One region of the Actinophytocola sediminis genome, then DNA from elsewhere that is predicted to be linked to it. Evidence: riboswitches for the same ligand, from Rfam matches in the RefSeq annotation. Region 1 holds a riboswitch; the other holds the start of a gene.
What was found. Region 1 has a riboswitch for thiamine pyrophosphate ahead of thiO (glycine oxidase ThiO). Riboswitches for the same ligand answer to the same signal wherever they lie in the genome.
Positions count from the first base shown of each region.

Region 2: it holds a riboswitch for thiamine pyrophosphate, as region 1 does, so the genes downstream of both, ACYVIP_RS28420 (thiamine ABC transporter substrate-binding protein) here and thiO (glycine oxidase ThiO) in region 1, are expected to answer to the same signal.

Region 1 covers NZ_BAAGXS010000077.1:49,225-57,295, reverse strand. The annotation lists gene ACYVIP_RS35310 (ion transporter) at 1-285, shown strand, start outside; gene ACYVIP_RS35305 (hypothetical protein) at 330-704, shown strand; gene thiG (thiazole synthase) at 724-1,479, opposite strand; gene thiS (sulfur carrier protein ThiS) at 1,481-1,681, opposite strand; gene thiO (glycine oxidase ThiO) at 1,686-2,780, opposite strand; TPP riboswitch at 2,775-2,884, opposite strand; gene thiE (thiamine phosphate synthase) at 2,916-3,584, shown strand; gene ACYVIP_RS35280 (S1 family peptidase) at 3,632-4,537, opposite strand; gene ACYVIP_RS35275 (hypothetical protein) at 4,675-5,472, opposite strand; gene ACYVIP_RS35270 (threonine ammonia-lyase) at 5,592-6,542, shown strand; gene ACYVIP_RS35265 (YciI family protein) at 6,608-6,967, shown strand; gene ACYVIP_RS35260 (sigma-70 family RNA polymerase sigma factor) at 7,001-7,867, opposite strand; gene ACYVIP_RS35255 (MFS transporter) at 7,945-8,071, opposite strand, start outside.
Region 2 covers NZ_BAAGXS010000057.1:18,107-26,177, reverse strand. The annotation lists gene ACYVIP_RS28430 (ABC transporter ATP-binding protein) at 1-822, opposite strand, end outside; gene ACYVIP_RS28425 (ABC transporter permease) at 896-2,494, opposite strand; gene ACYVIP_RS28420 (thiamine ABC transporter substrate-binding protein) at 2,470-3,507, opposite strand; TPP riboswitch at 3,502-3,615, opposite strand; gene ACYVIP_RS28415 (4a-hydroxytetrahydrobiopterin dehydratase) at 3,661-3,978, shown strand; gene ACYVIP_RS28410 (alkaline phosphatase PhoX) at 3,979-5,124, opposite strand; gene ACYVIP_RS28405 (alkaline phosphatase D family protein) at 5,187-6,824, opposite strand; gene ACYVIP_RS28400 (YrhA family protein) at 6,847-7,275, opposite strand; gene ACYVIP_RS28395 (hypothetical protein) at 7,374-8,071, shown strand, end outside.

The DNA.
Region 1 (8,071 bases):
TGGCCGGACGTGGCCCGCGAGGTGATGGCGAGCATGCCGCTGGCCTGGATCTTCTTCGTGATCTACATCCTGGTGTCCAGCTTCGCCGTGCTGAACCTGTTCATCGCGGTGATGGTGCGCGGCATGGAAGACCAGGTCACCGACGACCTGGCCGCCAGGGAGGAGGCCAACGCCGCCAACCAGGCCGCGTCCGACCAGCGGATCCTGGCCGAGGTGCGGGCGCTGCGCGCGGAGCTGGCCGAGCTGCGCAACGCCGAGCCCTCGCCGAGGAAGACTTCCGGCTGATTACCGTGTCCCCACAACCACCGCCGTTGGAAAGGACCCGAACCATGAAGGTGGGCTACAACCCCGTGGTGGCGGCGGTGAGTCTGGTGATCGGCACGATGGTGCTGGCGCTCGGCGTCATCGGGCTGACCAACGACTCGGCGACCCCGCTGCTGCTGCTCGGCCCGCTGCTGATGCTGGCCGGGGTCCTGCAACTGCTCCGCACCTACTTCGAGTTCGACCCCGCCGCCGGCACCATCGTGGTCCGGGCCATCGCCGGCCCAGCCAAACGCCGGTTCGGCGGCCAGGACGGCCGACTGGCCATCGCCAACGGCCGCATCGTCTGCACCCCGGCCGACGGGCACACCAGGAAGGTCCCGGTCTCCCGCAAGCTCGCCAAGCGCGACGACTGGGACGCGGTACTCGCCAGACTCAGCTGACCCGACCCCTCGACGCAACTCATCTCGGCGGGCTGGAGGCCTGCGCCCAGAACCGCTGGGGCACCCGGCCCGCCGCCCGTGCCAGCCGGCCGCCGGTGACCGCGTGGCGCATCGCGGCGGCCATCTTCTCCGGGTCCGCCGCCCTGGTCACCGAGGTCGCCAGCAGCACGGCCGCGCAGCCAAGCTCCATCGCCAGTGCCGCGTCCGACGCCGTGCCGATGCCGGCGTCCAGGATCACCGGCACCCCGGCCCGCGCCACGATCAGCTCGATGTTGTGCGGGTTACGAATCCCCAGGCCGGTGCCGATCGGCGAGCCGAGTGGCATCACGGCCGCGCACCCGGCCTCCTCCAGCCGCAACGCCAGCACCGGGTCGTCGTTGGTGTACGGGAGCACGGTGAACCCGTCGTCGACCAGCGCCCTGGCCGCGGTGAGCAGCTCGACCGGGTCCGGCAGCAGCGTCCGGTCGTCGGCCACCACCTCCAGTTTGATCCAGTCCGTGCCGAGGGCCTCGCGGGCCAGGCGCGCGGTCAGCACGGCCGCCTCGGCGCTGCGGCAGCCCGCGGTGTTGGGCAGCAGGTCGATGCCCAGCCTGCCCAACAGGTCCAGCACACCGGTGCCGCCGTCGACGTCCACCCGGCGGATGGCCACCGTCGTCAGCTCGGTCCCGGACGCGACCAGCGCGCGCTCCAGCACGGCCAGGTTCGACGCACCACCGGTGCCGGTGATCAGCCGCGACGAGTACTCGCGGTCGGCGATGAGCAACGGGTCGTCCATGTCAGCCTCCCTGCACCGCGGTCAGCACCTCGACCACGGCCGCGTCCGGCAGCACGGTCCTGGCATGCCACGCCCTGGTCACGACCTCGCCGTTCACCGCCACCGCGATCCCGGCCGCCGGCATACCGAGCCCGGCCAGCAGGTCGGCCACGGTCGCGCCGTCGGCGACCGCGTGCACCTCACCATTGACTGTTACCTTCATCACGTCACCTTTTCGTCGGGATGTGCCGGGCGGGGTCGGCCACCGCCACCGGCGCCGGCGGGTCCTCCCCGACGACCAGCGCACGTACCGCGGCCGCGGTGATCGGCGCGAGCAGCAGCCCGTTGCGGTGATGCCCTGCGGCCACCAGCACACCGGGCTCGACCCAGCCGACCAGCGGCAGGTTGTCCCGGCTGCCGGCCCGCAACCCGGCCGCGCACTCGGTCAGGCCGTACTCCGCGATGCCGGGCAGCACCCGCTCGGCGTCGGCGAGCAGGTCCCGCACGCCGCCGACGGTCACCTCCTCGTCGAACCCCGTCTCGTACTGGGTTGCCCCGAGCACCAGCTCGCCGCCACGCCTGGGCACCAGGTACAGCGGCCGGGACTCGACCAGCGCGCGCACGGTGTGGCGCACCGGCACCTCGCCCGCCCTCGCCCGCAACCGCAGGATCTCGCCCTTGACCGGGCGCACCGCCCCGGCCAGCGCCGGATGCAGCGCCGCCGACCACGCGCCGGCGGCGATCACCACGGTGTCGCACCGGATCGGGGCATCGTCGGCGAGGCGGACCGCGCCCGGCTCGACCTGTTCAGCACGCCGCCGGTCGAACCGGACGCCGCGGTCAGCACACCGCGTGCCGAGTCGGCGCAACAACTCCCGGTTGTCCACGGCCAGGTCCCCGGGAACTAACAGTCCACTTCGGACATTCGGGCTGAGTGCCGGTTCGAGTGCGCGAAGCTCCCGGCCGGGCAGCCGGCGCACCGAACGGCCCCGGGAGGCGAGGAACTCGGCGAGCATCTCCTGCTGGCCGGCGTCGGCCGCGTCGAAGGCGGCCGCGATCGTCCCCTCGGTACGCAGGTCGACATCCAGTTCGGCGGCGAACTCCGGCCACCCGTCCAGGGACGCGGCGCCGAGCTCGAGCAGGTCCTCCTCACCTGGCCAGGCCTCGGTGATCGGCGCGAGCATCCCACCGGCCACCCAGGACGCACCGGCGTCCGGTTGGGGATCGAGCAGCGTCACGTCGTGGTCGGCGGCCAGTCGCCAGGCGACCGACAGGCCGATCACGCCGCCACCCACGACGACGATCTTTCCGTTGAACCTCAAGGCACACACGCTCCCTGCGCCGGCATGATCCGGATCAGGTTCGACGGTCGGGATCGGCGGATCCCCTCTCAGCCCGGTACCTCCGGACTCCCGTGCGGACCACCTCCACCGTAGCGCACGGGATAGCGTGCGGGGATGCCTGGACTTGACGGAGATCGGATCCGCCGCCGGCTGGCGGACGCGCGGCTGTACCTGTGCACGGGCCTGCGGCCGGACCTGGCCGAGTTCGCGGACGCGGCGCTGGCCGGCGGTGTGGACGTGCTCCAGCTACGCGACAAACGCGACGGCGTGCCGCTGGAGGCGGCCGAGGAGCTGGCCGCGCTCGCGGTGCTGGCGCAGGCCTGCGCCCGGCACGGCGCGTTGCTGGCGGTGAACGACCGGGCGGACATCGCGCTGGCTGCCAAGGCGGACATCCTGCACCTCGGCCAGGACGACCTGCCGGTACCGGTGGCCAGGCGGATCCTCGGCGAACAGATCGTCATCGGCCGCTCGACCCACGACCTCGCCCAGGCCACGGCCGCCGCCGGGGAGCCCGGCGTGGACTACTTCTGCACCGGCCCGTGCTGGCCGACGCCGACCAAGCCCGGCCGCCCGGCACCCGGCCTCGACCTGGTCACCGCGACCGCGGCGACCGCGACCGACCGGCCGTGGTTCGCCATCGGCGGCATCGACGAGACCCGGCTGCCGGCCGTACTCGCCGCCGGGGCCACCCGGGTGGTCGTGGTGCGCGCGATCACCGAGGCCGACGACCCGCAGGCCGCAGCCGCCCGACTCGCGGGCGCGCTGCGGCCAGCGGGAACCTGAACGCGGCGGACGGGCCGGCAGGGTCGGCCCGTCCGCCGCCGGGTTGGTCAGCCGGTGTACAGCGTCAGGCCGTACACGCTGAGCACCTCGGGCACGGGTTGGAAGAACGTCGTGCCACCGGAGCTGCAGTTACCGGAACCACCGGAGGTGAGACCGACCGCACGCACGGTCGTGCCGCTCGGCCGGGTCACCAGCGAACCGCCGGAGTCACCAGGCTCAGCACACACGTTGGTCTGAATCACCTGGTTGACACAGCCCTGGGAGTAACACACCGTCGTGTTCGGGTTGGTGACGGTGCCACAGTGCCAGCCGGTCGTCGAGCCGGAACGGCACACGGCCATGCCGGACGTCGCGTTCGTCGCGCCGGTGACCGTGACGTCACTGCCGGACGAGTAACGGTCGACCAGGGCCGTGGAGGCGGCCGAGGAGGACGTCACCCGGATGATGCCGTAGTCGTTGCCGGGGAACGACGAGCCGGCGACGGTGCCGATCGTGCCGCCACTGCCCGACCAGGTGCCGCCGAGGGCGGTGCAGTGGCCGGCGGTGATCACGTAGCGGGTGCTGCCGGAGCGGGCGTTGAAGCCCGCCGAGCAGCGGGAACCGCTGGAGGTCGTGATCGCCTGGCCGCCGATGATGTTCCAGTACGGCTTGGGTGCCTCGGCGACCTTGTCGATCGTCACGGCGCCCGCGCCGAGGTCCTTGGCCCAGTCCGCGACGCCGGCATCGCTGCCGTGCACCGAGACCACCATGGACTTCGACTTCTCGTCGACGTACCAGGCGGTCACCGTGCTCGGCCGGGTGTCGGCGGCCTCGTTCATGTTGACCTGTGCGGCGGCCAGTTCGGTGATGGTCGGGGCCACGGGGGCCGCGGTGGCCGGTGCGGTCATCGTGAGTGCCACGCCGGCTGCCAGCAGGCCGACACTCACCACGCTCGCGAAGTTGCTGCGTTTCATCAGCGTTCTCCTTGTGTTGGGTAGCAGGGGACCCGAGAACGCTGCTGAAACTATTAATTCGAAGTGGTGTTCGGATAGGGGCCGTTCGGGGGCAACAGTTGCCATAAAGCCACGGGGTGACTACCGGCAGTAAAACGTCAGCCGGACGGCGGGGGCACCGAGTCCGTGGTGGTCGGCGGGTCGCTGGTGGTCGGCACCTCGGTCGTGGTCTCCGGTTCGCTGGACTGCGCCGGCGGGTCGGTCGGGGCCTCGCCGGTCGGTTCGGCGGTCGTGGTGTCCGTCGGTGTCGGCGCCGGGGCGTCGGCCGGGTCGTCGCTGGTGGCCGGTGGGGTCGAGGTCTCGCTCGGGGCCGGTGGGGGGTTCTCGTCGCGCTCGCCGGCCGGGCGGGGCTGGATGATCTCGCTGAGGGTGGTGCCGTCGCCGCCCGACAGCGGCTCGCCGCGCAGCCATTCCACGCCGGTGATCACCGCCATGCCGACGACGAAGGCCAGCACGCTGCCGAGCACCATGACCGGCCACACCCGCCGCCGCGCCGCCGGCTGGCCGGGTGCACCGGCATCGGTGGCATCGGTACCGATGCCGTCGTTCACCGTGGGCTGCGCGGTTTCCGTGCTGTCGCCCGGTTTCGCCTCGGGGTCGGTCGGCGCGGTGTCCGTGCCGGGTGTCGGCTCGGGGGTCTGTTCGGTCATGGTGACCGAGGTCGACCCGGCGCGGGTGACCACCCTGGTGCGTACGTGGAGCACGCTTTCCTTGGTGCGCTGGATGGATCGCAGGTACCAGACGCCGCCAAGCGTGCTGACCACGCTCGCGACCCCCGCCCCCACCACGGTCCCGGCCACGCCCATCGTCGAGCCCAACAGCGCGGCGGTGACCGCGGCCAGCGCGCTGGCCGCGACCTGACTTGGCCGAATACGCTCGGTGTCCTTGTCGCTCATGATCCTTTCCCAGGCCGGTTCTACCCACTAGCACAACACGCACGCCAGCCACACAGTTTCCGCCACCTACCAATGGTGAGCAAGCACACAGTCCTTTGTGGACAGTGCATACTCTGATCGTGAAGCTGATTACCGTCGAGGATGTCGACGCCGCCGCCGACCACGTCCGGACGACCGCGGTGCGCACTCCGCTGCTGCCATGCGATCTGGCCGATCCGGACCGTCCACTGTGGCTCAAGCCGGAGAACCTGCAGCCGATCGGCGCGTTCAAGATCCGCGGCGCCACCAACGCGATCGCCAGGATCCCGACCGACGCCCGGCCGGCGGGCGTGGTCGCGTACTCCAGCGGGAACCACGCGCAGGCGGTCGCCTACGTGGCGAAGCTGTTCGGCCTGCCGGCGGTGATCGTGGTGCCGGAGAACACCCCGCCGATGAAGATCGCCGCCACCCGGGGGCACGGCGCGGAGGTCGTCGTGGTCCCGATCACCGACCGGGAGACCGTCGCGCAGCGCCTGGTCGCCGAGCGCGGCGCGACGCTGATCCCGCCGTTCGACCACCCGGACGTCATCGCCGGCCAGGGCACCGTCGGCCTGGAGATCGCCGCCGACCTGCCCGACGTCGACGTCGTGCTGGTCCCGGTGAGCGGCGGCGGCCTGGCCGCCGGCGTGGCGACCGCGATCAAGGCCCGCTGCCCGCACGCGGCGGTGATCGGCGTCGAGCCCGCGCTCGCCGCCGACGCGACCGAGAGCTTCGCCGCCGGCCACCGCGTGCCCTGGAGCGACCACGACCGGGCGCGCACCATCGCCGACGGCCTGCGCGCCGCCCCGTCCGAGCTGACCTTCGCCCACCTGCGCGCCCGGCTGGACGCCATGGTCACGGTGACCGAGGACGAGATCCGCGCCGCGGTGACCACGCTGGCCACCAGCGCCCGCCTGGTGGCCGAGCCGAGCGGCGCGGTGACCACCGCCGCCTACCTGCACCGGGCCGCCGACCTGCCGAAGGGCCGCACGGTGGCCGTCGTCTCCGGCGGCAACCTCGACCGCGCGCTGCTGGCCGAACTGCTCGGCTGACCCCGGCTGTCACATCGGCCGGCCGCGCGGGCTCATGGGGTTACCGACCCCATGAGGAGGACAGGATGCAGTTCGTACTGGTCATCTACCACGGCGACTACCCGCCGCCGGGCACGCCGGGATGGGACGCGCTCGCCAAGGAGGACCGCGACGCGGCCTACGTCGACTACGCCGCCCTCAACGCGCTGGACAACGTGCACGGCATGCCGCCGTTCGGCCTGCCGGAGAACGCGACGACCGTGCGGGTGGCCGACGGCGCGACCATCACCGCCGACGGCCCGTACGTCGGCATCAAGGGCGCGGTCGGCGGGGTCATGGTGGTCGAGGCCGATGACCTGGACGCGGCGGTCGCCATCGCCGCCAGGGTGCCCCAGGCCCGGCTGGGTGGCGCGGTCGAGGTGCGGCCGTCCGCGAAGTACTGGTGAGTCCGGCGGGCCCGATGCGCGGCACCGGGCCCGTCAGTCCCCCGCCACCACCTCGGCGGCCAGCCGGCCGACCCGGTCGGGGTCGTGCACGATGTCGATCCGGACGATCCGGTCGCCGGCCACGGCGAAGGCCATCACCGAGAACGGCCGCCCGTCACGGGTGATCACCGCACCGACCGCGCCGTTGACCAGTGCCGGCAACAGCGCACCGCCGCGCGGCACCCTGGCCTGCCTGGCCACGGCCTCCCCGCCACGCACCACGATCGGCGGCCCGGCGGCGCCGAGGTCGGTGCGCAGCACCACGTCCGGATCGAGCACCTGGAGCAGGGCGTCGAAGTCACCGGCGTGCGCGGCGGCGTAGAAGGCGTAGACCACCCGCCGCTGCCGGGCCAGATCCGGCGCGGCGGGCAGCTCGGCGCCGCTCACTCGCCGCCGCGCCCGGCTGGCGAGCTGCCGGGCCGCGCCCGGGGAGCGGCCGACGATGCCGGCGATCTCCTCGAAGGGCAGCTCGAACATGTCGTGCAGCACGAACGCCAGCCGCTCGGCCGGGGTGAGCTGGTCGAGCACCACGAGCATGGCCAGGCCGACCGAGTCGGCGAGCAACGCCTCCTGCTCGGGGTCGAGGTCGCCGTCCGGGATGATCACCGGGTCGAGCGGGTAGGCGTCCTCCTGGCGGCGCCGGCGAGAGCGCAGCAGGTGCAGGCACTCCCTGGCGACCACGGTGGTCAGCCAGCCGCCGAGGTTGACGATCGCGTCCGCGTCCGACCGGCTCAGCCGCAGCCACGCGTCCTGTACGGCGTCCTCGGCCTCGGCCAGCGAGCCGAGCATCCGGTAGGCCACCGCCCGCAGTCGCGGTCGGTGCTGCTCGAAACGCTCGGCCAGCCAGTCGTGCTCATCCATCGGTCACCCATCCTCACCATCGCCACGGCTCATCTCCTGGATGAACCCTGGGACCGCCCGAATGTGACCGGCCCCGCTCAGGCGGGCTGGCGGGTGGTCGGCGCCACGTGGGTCGGCGGGCTGACGATGCCGCAGTGCAGGCACTCCCCCGGGCCAGGCGCCTCCGGGGTGCGCGCCGGCGGGGCCGCGAGCACGTCGTTGCGC
Region 2 (8,071 bases), on a different contig from region 1:
CGACGGGCGCAGCGCGGTCGGGCGCAGCCCGAGGCGGACCCGGCCCGCCGGTGCCCACGGCAGCGCCACCGACCCCAGCGCGCACTCGGCGACCCCGTCGGCCACCACGCCGTCCAGGATCTGCCCGCAGCCGAGGAACCGGGCCGTCTCCTCGTCCGCCGGCCGGCGCCACACCCGCGCCGGCGGACCGACCTGGGTGATCCGGCCCGCCCGCATCACCGCCACCCGGTCGGCCAGGGTGAACGCCTCGTCATGGTCATGGGTCACCACCAGCGCCGTGGTGCCGGTCGTGGCCAGCACCCTGGCCAGGTCCAGCGCCAACTGCTCACGCAGCACCCGGTCCAACGCCGACAACGGCTCGTCGAGCAGCAGCAGCCTCGGCCGGGGCGCCAACGCGCGTGCCAGCGCCACCCGCTGCGCCTCCCCGCCGGACAGCTCGGTCACCGGTCGCCGCTCGTAGCCGGCGAGGCCGACCATCGCCAGCAGCTCGGCCGTGCGCTCCGCCCGGTCGGCCACCTTCCGCATCCGCAGGCCGAACTCCACGTTGCCGGCCACGTCCCGATGCGGGAACAGCTGACCGTCCTGGAACACCAGCCCGAAGCCCCGCCGGTGCACCGGCACCCCGGCCAGATCGGCCCCGTCCCAGCACACCCGCCCACCTGCCGGCTCAAGCCCGGCCACCGCCCGCAGCAGCGTCGACTTGCCACAGCCCGACGGCCCGAGCAACGCCAGCACCTCGCCGTCACCCACCCGCAGGTCCACATCGGACACCGCGGTCAACGCCCCGTAGACCACCGTCAGACCAGCCACCGTCAGCGCCATTCAGACCTCCTCGCCCCCGTCAGCCCACCCGCGAGTCCAACGCTCCCGACACGTGAGCCCAACGCTGCGGACATCAGAACTCCCCGACCCGCGACCGGCCGGCCGACTCGACCAGCACCACCGCCGCCACCGTCACCACGATCAACAACGTGCACGCCGCGTAGGCCATCTGGTTGTTCAGCTCACCCGGCCGGGAGATCAGCCGCGCGATCGCCACCGGCAACGTCGCGGTGTCCGGCCGGGCCAGAAAGCTCGTCGCGCCGAACTCGCCGAGCGCCACCACGTAGCCGAACCCGGCCGAGGTCAGCAGCGCCCGCCCGGCCATCGGCACGTCGACCTCCCGCCACACCCGCCCCGGCGACGCGCCGAGCGACGCCGCCGCCTGGCGCAGCCGAGGGTCGATCGAGCGCAGCACCGGCAACAGCATCCGGATCACCAGCGGCGTCACCACCAGCGCCTGGGCCAGCGGCACCAGCGCGGGCGAGGTCCGCAGATCGCCAGGCAACATGTCCAGCGTCACCAGATACCCGAAGCCGACGGTCACCGCCGACACCCCCAACGGCAGCATCAGCGCGGTGTCCATGCCCTCCACCACCCCGCGCGGCACCCGCGCCCTGGACAGCGACACCAACACCACACACGCCACCACCCCGAGGAACACCGCGAGCACGGTCGCGTCCGCGGCCGCCCGCACCGAGTTCAGCGCCGCGTCCAGGCCGGACACCTGCAGCGAACCCTGGTAGCCGAACCCCGCCAGCGCCCGGTACCCGGCGAACCCGCCGGCGAACGACCTGGCGACCAGCACCACGATCGGCACCAGCAACAGGCACACCACGCCCACCGCCACCGCGACCACCGACACCGACAACGCCCCGCGCGGCCGCCGCGCCACCGACGCCCGCCCACGCAACCGCAGCGCCGACTCCCCGCGCCGCCGGGCGAGCGCGCCGACGGTCAACGCCGCCACCACCGCCGCCAACTGCACCAACGACAGCGCCGCGGCCCCCGACAGGTCGAGCAACTCCACCGTGCGCAGGTAGATCTCGGTCTCCAGCGTCCGGTAACGCGACCCGCCGAGGATCAGCACGACGCCGAAACTGGTGGCACAGAACAGGAACACCACCGCCGCGGCCGAGGCGAGGGCGGGCGCGATCGCGGGCAGGGTCACCGAGACGAACGCCCGCACCGGCGACGCGCCGAGCGACCGGGCAGCGTCCGCCGCCCGTCTGTCCACATGCGACCACAGGCCGGCGACCGTGCGCGCGACCACCGCCACGTTGAAGAACGCGTTCGCCAGCACGATCGCCAGCACCCCGCCGTCGGGCAACAGCGTCCGGAACGCCAACCCCACCACCACGGTCGGCAGCACGAACGGCACCAGCACCGCCACCCGGACAAGTCCCAGCCCCGGCAACGACGTCCGCGCCAACAGGTAGGCCACCGGCAGGCCGGCGAGCACCGCCAACGCGGTCGACGCGGCCGCCTGCGCCACGGTGAACCCGACCAGCCGCCAGGTCTGCGCCGAGGCGAGCACCGACAGCACCTCGCCGTCGGCGAAGCCCAGCCGCAGGATCGCCACCACCGGCCACACGAAGAACACCGCCAGGAACCCCAGCGGCACCGCCGCCGCGACCGGCAGCCAGGGGCTCAGCCCTGAACGAGCGCGCGCCACTCGTCGATCCACCGCTCCCGGTTCTTCGCGATCTCGGCCGGGTCGAGCTCACCGGCCGTCGTCGGCTGCGGGGCGGCGTGCTGCCAGGCCGCCGGCAACTCGACGTCGGATCGCGCCGGGTACACGTACATCTGGTCGGGCACCTGCTCCTGGAACTCCCGCGACAGCAGGAAGTCCAGCACCGCCCTGGCGTCCTCGGCGTTCGCCGCCCCGGCCAGCACCCCGGCGTACTCGACCTGCCGGAAACACGTGTCCAGCAAGGCCTTCGTGCGCGGCGTGCCGTCCTCGTCGATCTCGGCCGCCGGCGAGGACGCGTAGGACACCACGAGCGGCCGAGGTCCCTTGCCGGCCGAGCCGGAGAACTCCTGGGTGTAGGCCTCCTCCCAGCCGCTGACCACCAGCACCCCGCGGTCCTTCAGCGCCGTCCAGTACTCCTGCCAGCCGTCCCCGAGCGCGGCGATCGTGCCGAGCAGGAACGCGAGGCCCGGCGAGGACGTCGCCGGGTCTTCGACCACCAACATGCCGTGGTATTCGGGGCGGGTGAGGTCGGCGTAGCTCGCGGGCTCGGCCAGGCCCTTGGCCGCCAACGCGGCCGGGTCGATGTTGACGCACACGTCCCCGACGTCCACGGCCGTCAGCCGGTCGCCGTCCTCGATGGCGTAGCGCTGCGGGCCGTGCTCGGCCTCGGCGCTGCGGTACTCGGCGAACACGTCCTCGGTCAGCGCCCGCGAGGCGAACGTGGTGTCCACGCCGTAGGCCAGGTCGGCGACCGGGTTGTCCTTGGTGAGCACCAGCTGGTTGGTGAGCGCGCCGGCGTCGCCCAGCCGGCGCACGTCGATGGTGATGCCGGACTTGTCCCGGAACGCGTCGAGCACCTCCTGGCTCATCGCGAACGAGTCGTGCGTGGCCAGCACCACCCGCCGTTCGCCGTCCTCCGCCGAGTCCTCGGACATCAGCGTGCAGCCGGTGAGCGACGTGACCAACACGAGCGCGAGCACGGTTGTGCGTAACATGTTCGTCCTCTCTCCCTGCGCCGGCATGACCCGGATCAGGTTCGACGGTCGAGGGCTGCGAGCCCTCCTCTCAGCCCGGCGCTACACCGGACTCCCGTGGTGAACAGCCAGCCTACCGGTGCGCTTCGGGTGCACAGGGGCCACCATGGGGGCATGCCCGAACTGCTCTCTGACGAAGCCAAGGGGAAAGCGCTCGGTCGCCTGCGGAAGTGGCGGCTGGCCGACGGCGCTTTCGAGCGGACGGTTGAGCTAGCCGACTTTCCGCAGGCCATCCAGGTTGTGAACCGCGTGGCCGAGATCGCCGAGGACCTCAACCATCACCCCGACATCGACATCCGTTGGCGGACGGTCACGTTCCGCTGTACGACGCACTCCGAGAGTGGCATCACGGCCTACGACGTGACGCTGGCCGAGGGAATCGACGGCGTCATCGACGCCGTGCTGGACGCGGTGGCGACCGCGCCGGAGTGATCAGCTCCGGAACGGCCCGGCGACCTCGAACGTGACGCCGCCGGTCGGCAGCCCGGACGAGCCGCGCTGGGACGAGAAGTACAGCCGCGTGCCGTCCGGGCTGAACGCCGGGCCGGTGATCTCCGACCGCGAATGGCCGTCGACCCGCACGAACGGCGCGACCACGGCATCGGGCGTGATCACGCAGATCTCCAGGTTGCCGCCGTCCTCGGCGACGAACAGGTCACCGTTGGCCGCGCCGGTCACGTTGTCCACGCCGGCCAGCGGGGTGTCGTCGTCGTAGGTGAGGCCGAGCGTGCCGGCCGCCGCGTCGTAGGCCCAGACCCGGTTGTCGCCCTTGGTGGTGAACCAGCACGTGCCGGCCGCGTAGTAGCAGCCCTCGCCGCCGTCGAAGGGCAGCGTGCCGGCGACCTGGTAGCGGGTGGCCTCCTGGGACGCCGAGGGATCGGGCACTGGCGCCCAGGTGACCTGGCCGCTGGTCTGGTCCGGCTCGCCGAGCATGACCTCCAGCGCGCCGGCCGACAGGTCCGGCCAGGTCGTCGGCGTGAACCGGTAGAAGCCGCCGTCCGGCACGTCCTCGGTGAGGTAGATCACCTGCCGGTCGGCGTCCACCGCGCACGCCTCGTGCTTGAACACGCCCATGGCCGGCCGCACGATCGGGTCCGCGACGCCGAACGGGTCGGTCTCGAACACCTCGCCGCGGTCGACCTCCTCGCAGGACAGCCAGGTCTGCCACGGGGTCGCGCCGCCGGCGCAGTTCACGTTGGTGCCGTCGAGGATCCGGTAGGCGTCCACGACGGCCCCGGCGGCGTCGAACCGGATCGCGCCCGCGCCACCGACCAGCGGCACCTCGCTGTTGGACACGTAGACCCAACCGCCGCCCTCGGCGGCGAAGCACGCGCCGCCGTCCGGCGCTGGGTGCCACGGATAGCCCGAGTCGCCGACCGTGGTCCCGGTGCGCGCGACGATCCGGCTGGTGAACCCGGACGGGAGCAGCAACCCGTTGCCGTCGGCGGGCAACAGCGGCCCGTACGGACCGTCTCCCGGATCGGCCGCCGCGGCGAACGCGTTCAGCCAGGAGGCCCCACCGAAGGCCGCCGCGGCCGAACCGGCAACCGACACCCGCAGAAAGCTTCGTCGCCGCATGTCTTGCAACGTAACGTGATCGCCCGAACGCGAAAAGCGACCTTCGGCGCGGGCCGAACGGCCTAAGCCCGGTCGGTCAGCACGACCGTGGTCAACGGCGCCAGCGTCGGCGCTTCCCGGCTGCCGCCCGCCCGCTCGACGACCATCTCCGCGTGCCGGCCGTCGGTGCGCAGCGCGGCGATCGCGTTGCCGAAGAACGGGCCGGACACTTTGCGCCAGTCGACCGGCATCGGCTCGATGTCCGGCGAGCGCAGCATCCACCAGCGGACCACCGCCGCCAGCGGCCGCCACCAGGCCAGCTGGAAGAACGGCCGCAACACCCGTTGCACCTGGTTGTGCACCGGCGAGCAGGTCAGCTGGAACACCGCGGCGTTCACCGGCACCGGGAAGCTCGCCCGCGCCGCGTACACGTGGTGCACGTCGCCGGAGAGCACGCACACCGTCGACGCGTCCCCCTTGGCGATCCGCAGGATCAGCCGGGACAGCCGGTCGGAGGAGGCGCGGAACGACGGCCAGTGCTCCAGGTCGGCGGCCTGGCGGAACTTCTCCGCCAACCGGCCGCGCCGGCCCGGCCGGCGGCAGGCGACCTCGTTCATCGACTGGAGGTGGCTGATCGTGTGCGGCATCAGCCACGGCAGCGACGAGCCGATCAGCAGGTGGTCGTAGGTCCCGTCGGCGTTGTCCTCGATCCAGTCGAACTCGGCGTCGCCGACCATGGACCGGGTGCCGCCGGAGAGGATCCGGCCGGAGCGGGTGTCGATCGCGAGCAGCCGCACGTTGCCGAAGTCGCGCCGGTAGCTCCACCGGGTTCCCTTGCGCCCGTTGACCTCCTGGGCCGCCCGGTCGGCGAACTCGCGTAACAGCCCGGCGGCGTCGCCGTCGCGGCCGACGGTCACCACCTTGTCGTAGATCTCGTCCTCGGTGAGATCGGCCGGGGCCAGGTTGCCGATGTGCTGGTAGATCCAGTACGAGGCCAGCGCGCCCCGCTCGCGGTCGCGCCACCAGTCGGTCGCGCCCATCTCGTCGCGCCAGGTCTGCGAGGTGTTCCAGTCGTCCCGCACGTCGTGGTCGTCGAAGATCATCGAGGTGGGCACGGTCGACATCAGCCAGCGGACCAGCGGCGATGACCAGGACTCGTGGTAGAGCCGGGTGTACTCCTCGAAGTCGGCGACCTCGGGGCCCGGCGGCTGGGCGAGGTCGCGGCGGCGCGCGAGCCACTCCTTGGTCGCCTTGGTGGTCTCGTCGGCGTAGACCTGATCGCCGACCAGCAGCAGGGAGTCCGGCCAGTCGAGCTCGTCCTGCTCGAACATCCGCCTGGCGTACGCGGCGAGCGCGTCCACACCGGTCCTGCGTTGCTCGGCCGGGTCGTCGGTGTCCGGCATCCGGCACGAGCCGAAGATCATCAGGAATTTCGGGTCGCCGCCGTCGGGGAAGGTGCGGATCCGGCTCGGCGGGAAGTCCGGTTCTGGCCAGACCGCGTCGCCGTCCAGCGACACCCCGTACGGGACGCTGGTGCCCGGTGCGAGTCCGGTGATCACCACCAGGGCGTAGTGGTGTCCGGCGACGGTGAAGGTGTGTGCGGCGGCGTCGCCGGTGTCGCCGGTCACGGTGACCGTGCACGGCTGGTCGGTCTCCACCCAGACAGTCGCCGACGTGGTGTCCACATGTCTGAGTAACGGGCCGAGCAACAGCGTGGGCATCGGGCCTCCGGAAGTGGGGGACTCAGGCGTCGAGGTACTTGCGCAGGACGTGGGTGAGCAGGGCGGTACAGCCGTCGTACTGGCGGAGGACCTGGCGGGACACCCGGTCGGCGACCACCCACGCGCCCGCCGACAGTCCGAACAGGTCGCCGTTGGCCTCGCCGACCCAGGTGCCCCGCGCGTCGCCGAGCCGCTCGTTGGACTCCACCACGCCGGCCATGAACATGCCGCCGACGTTACGTCCGTCGCGGGTGGAATAGAGCATCGAGCCGTTGAAGTCCAGGCCGTCGGTGCGGGTCAGCAGGTTGAGGTAGGCGGCGGGCAGGATGGCGCCGGTGCGGGCGCGAAACCACGCGTCCACTCTGGCCAGCGCGCTCGGCTCGGCCGGTTTGTTGAGCTCCCAACCCTGCTCGGCCACCTCGTCGAGCAGCTGGTCAAGCGGTTCGGTCACACGGGACTCCTTCGGCTTTAACCCGTTCGGTGCTAGCGGCTCTCGGCGGCGCGTGCCAGGTTCGGCGGGTGGTTTTGTCCGTCGAGTTGGGGAGCGCCATGAAGCGGTCGATGATGCCCGCCCTGATCGTGCTGGCCGCCATGGTGGCCGCGGTCGTCCTGGCGCCGGGCGCGGCCGCTGCGCCGCCCACCTCATCGCGGACGCCACCGCCGACCTGCGATCCGATCGACCCGACAGCCTGTCTGCTGCCGTTCCCGAACGACTTCTTCACGGTGCGCGACCGGTCAACGCCGACCGGCCGCCGGGTGAGTCTGGCCCCCGAGATGATGCCGCGCAATGTCCAGGGGGTGCCGATCGACCCCGAGGAGTGGAACCGGGGCGACGGCTTCTCGCCGGGATCGATGCTGCTCGCGTCCGTGCCGGGCGTCGACCTCGCGCGGACCGGCACGGCTCCGATCACCGACATCGGCAGGTCACTTCGCCGCGACTCCCCGGTCGTGCTGATCGACGCGACGACCGGCAAACGCCACCCGCACTGGGTGGAGCTCGACTCGCGGGCAACCGACCCGAACCGGCAGGCGCTGATCGTGCGCCCGGCGAAGAACCTGATCGAGGGCCACCGCTACATCGTCGGCCTGCGTGACCTGCGGGACGCGGCCGGCGCGCCGATCCCCACCGGCCAGGCGTTCGAGCGGATGCTGCACTGGGCGCCGCCGAGCGACCCGACGCTGCGGGCAAGGTGGCTGCAGCTGCGGCCGGCGTTGGTCCAGCTCTGGCTGTCCGGGGTGCGCCTGCA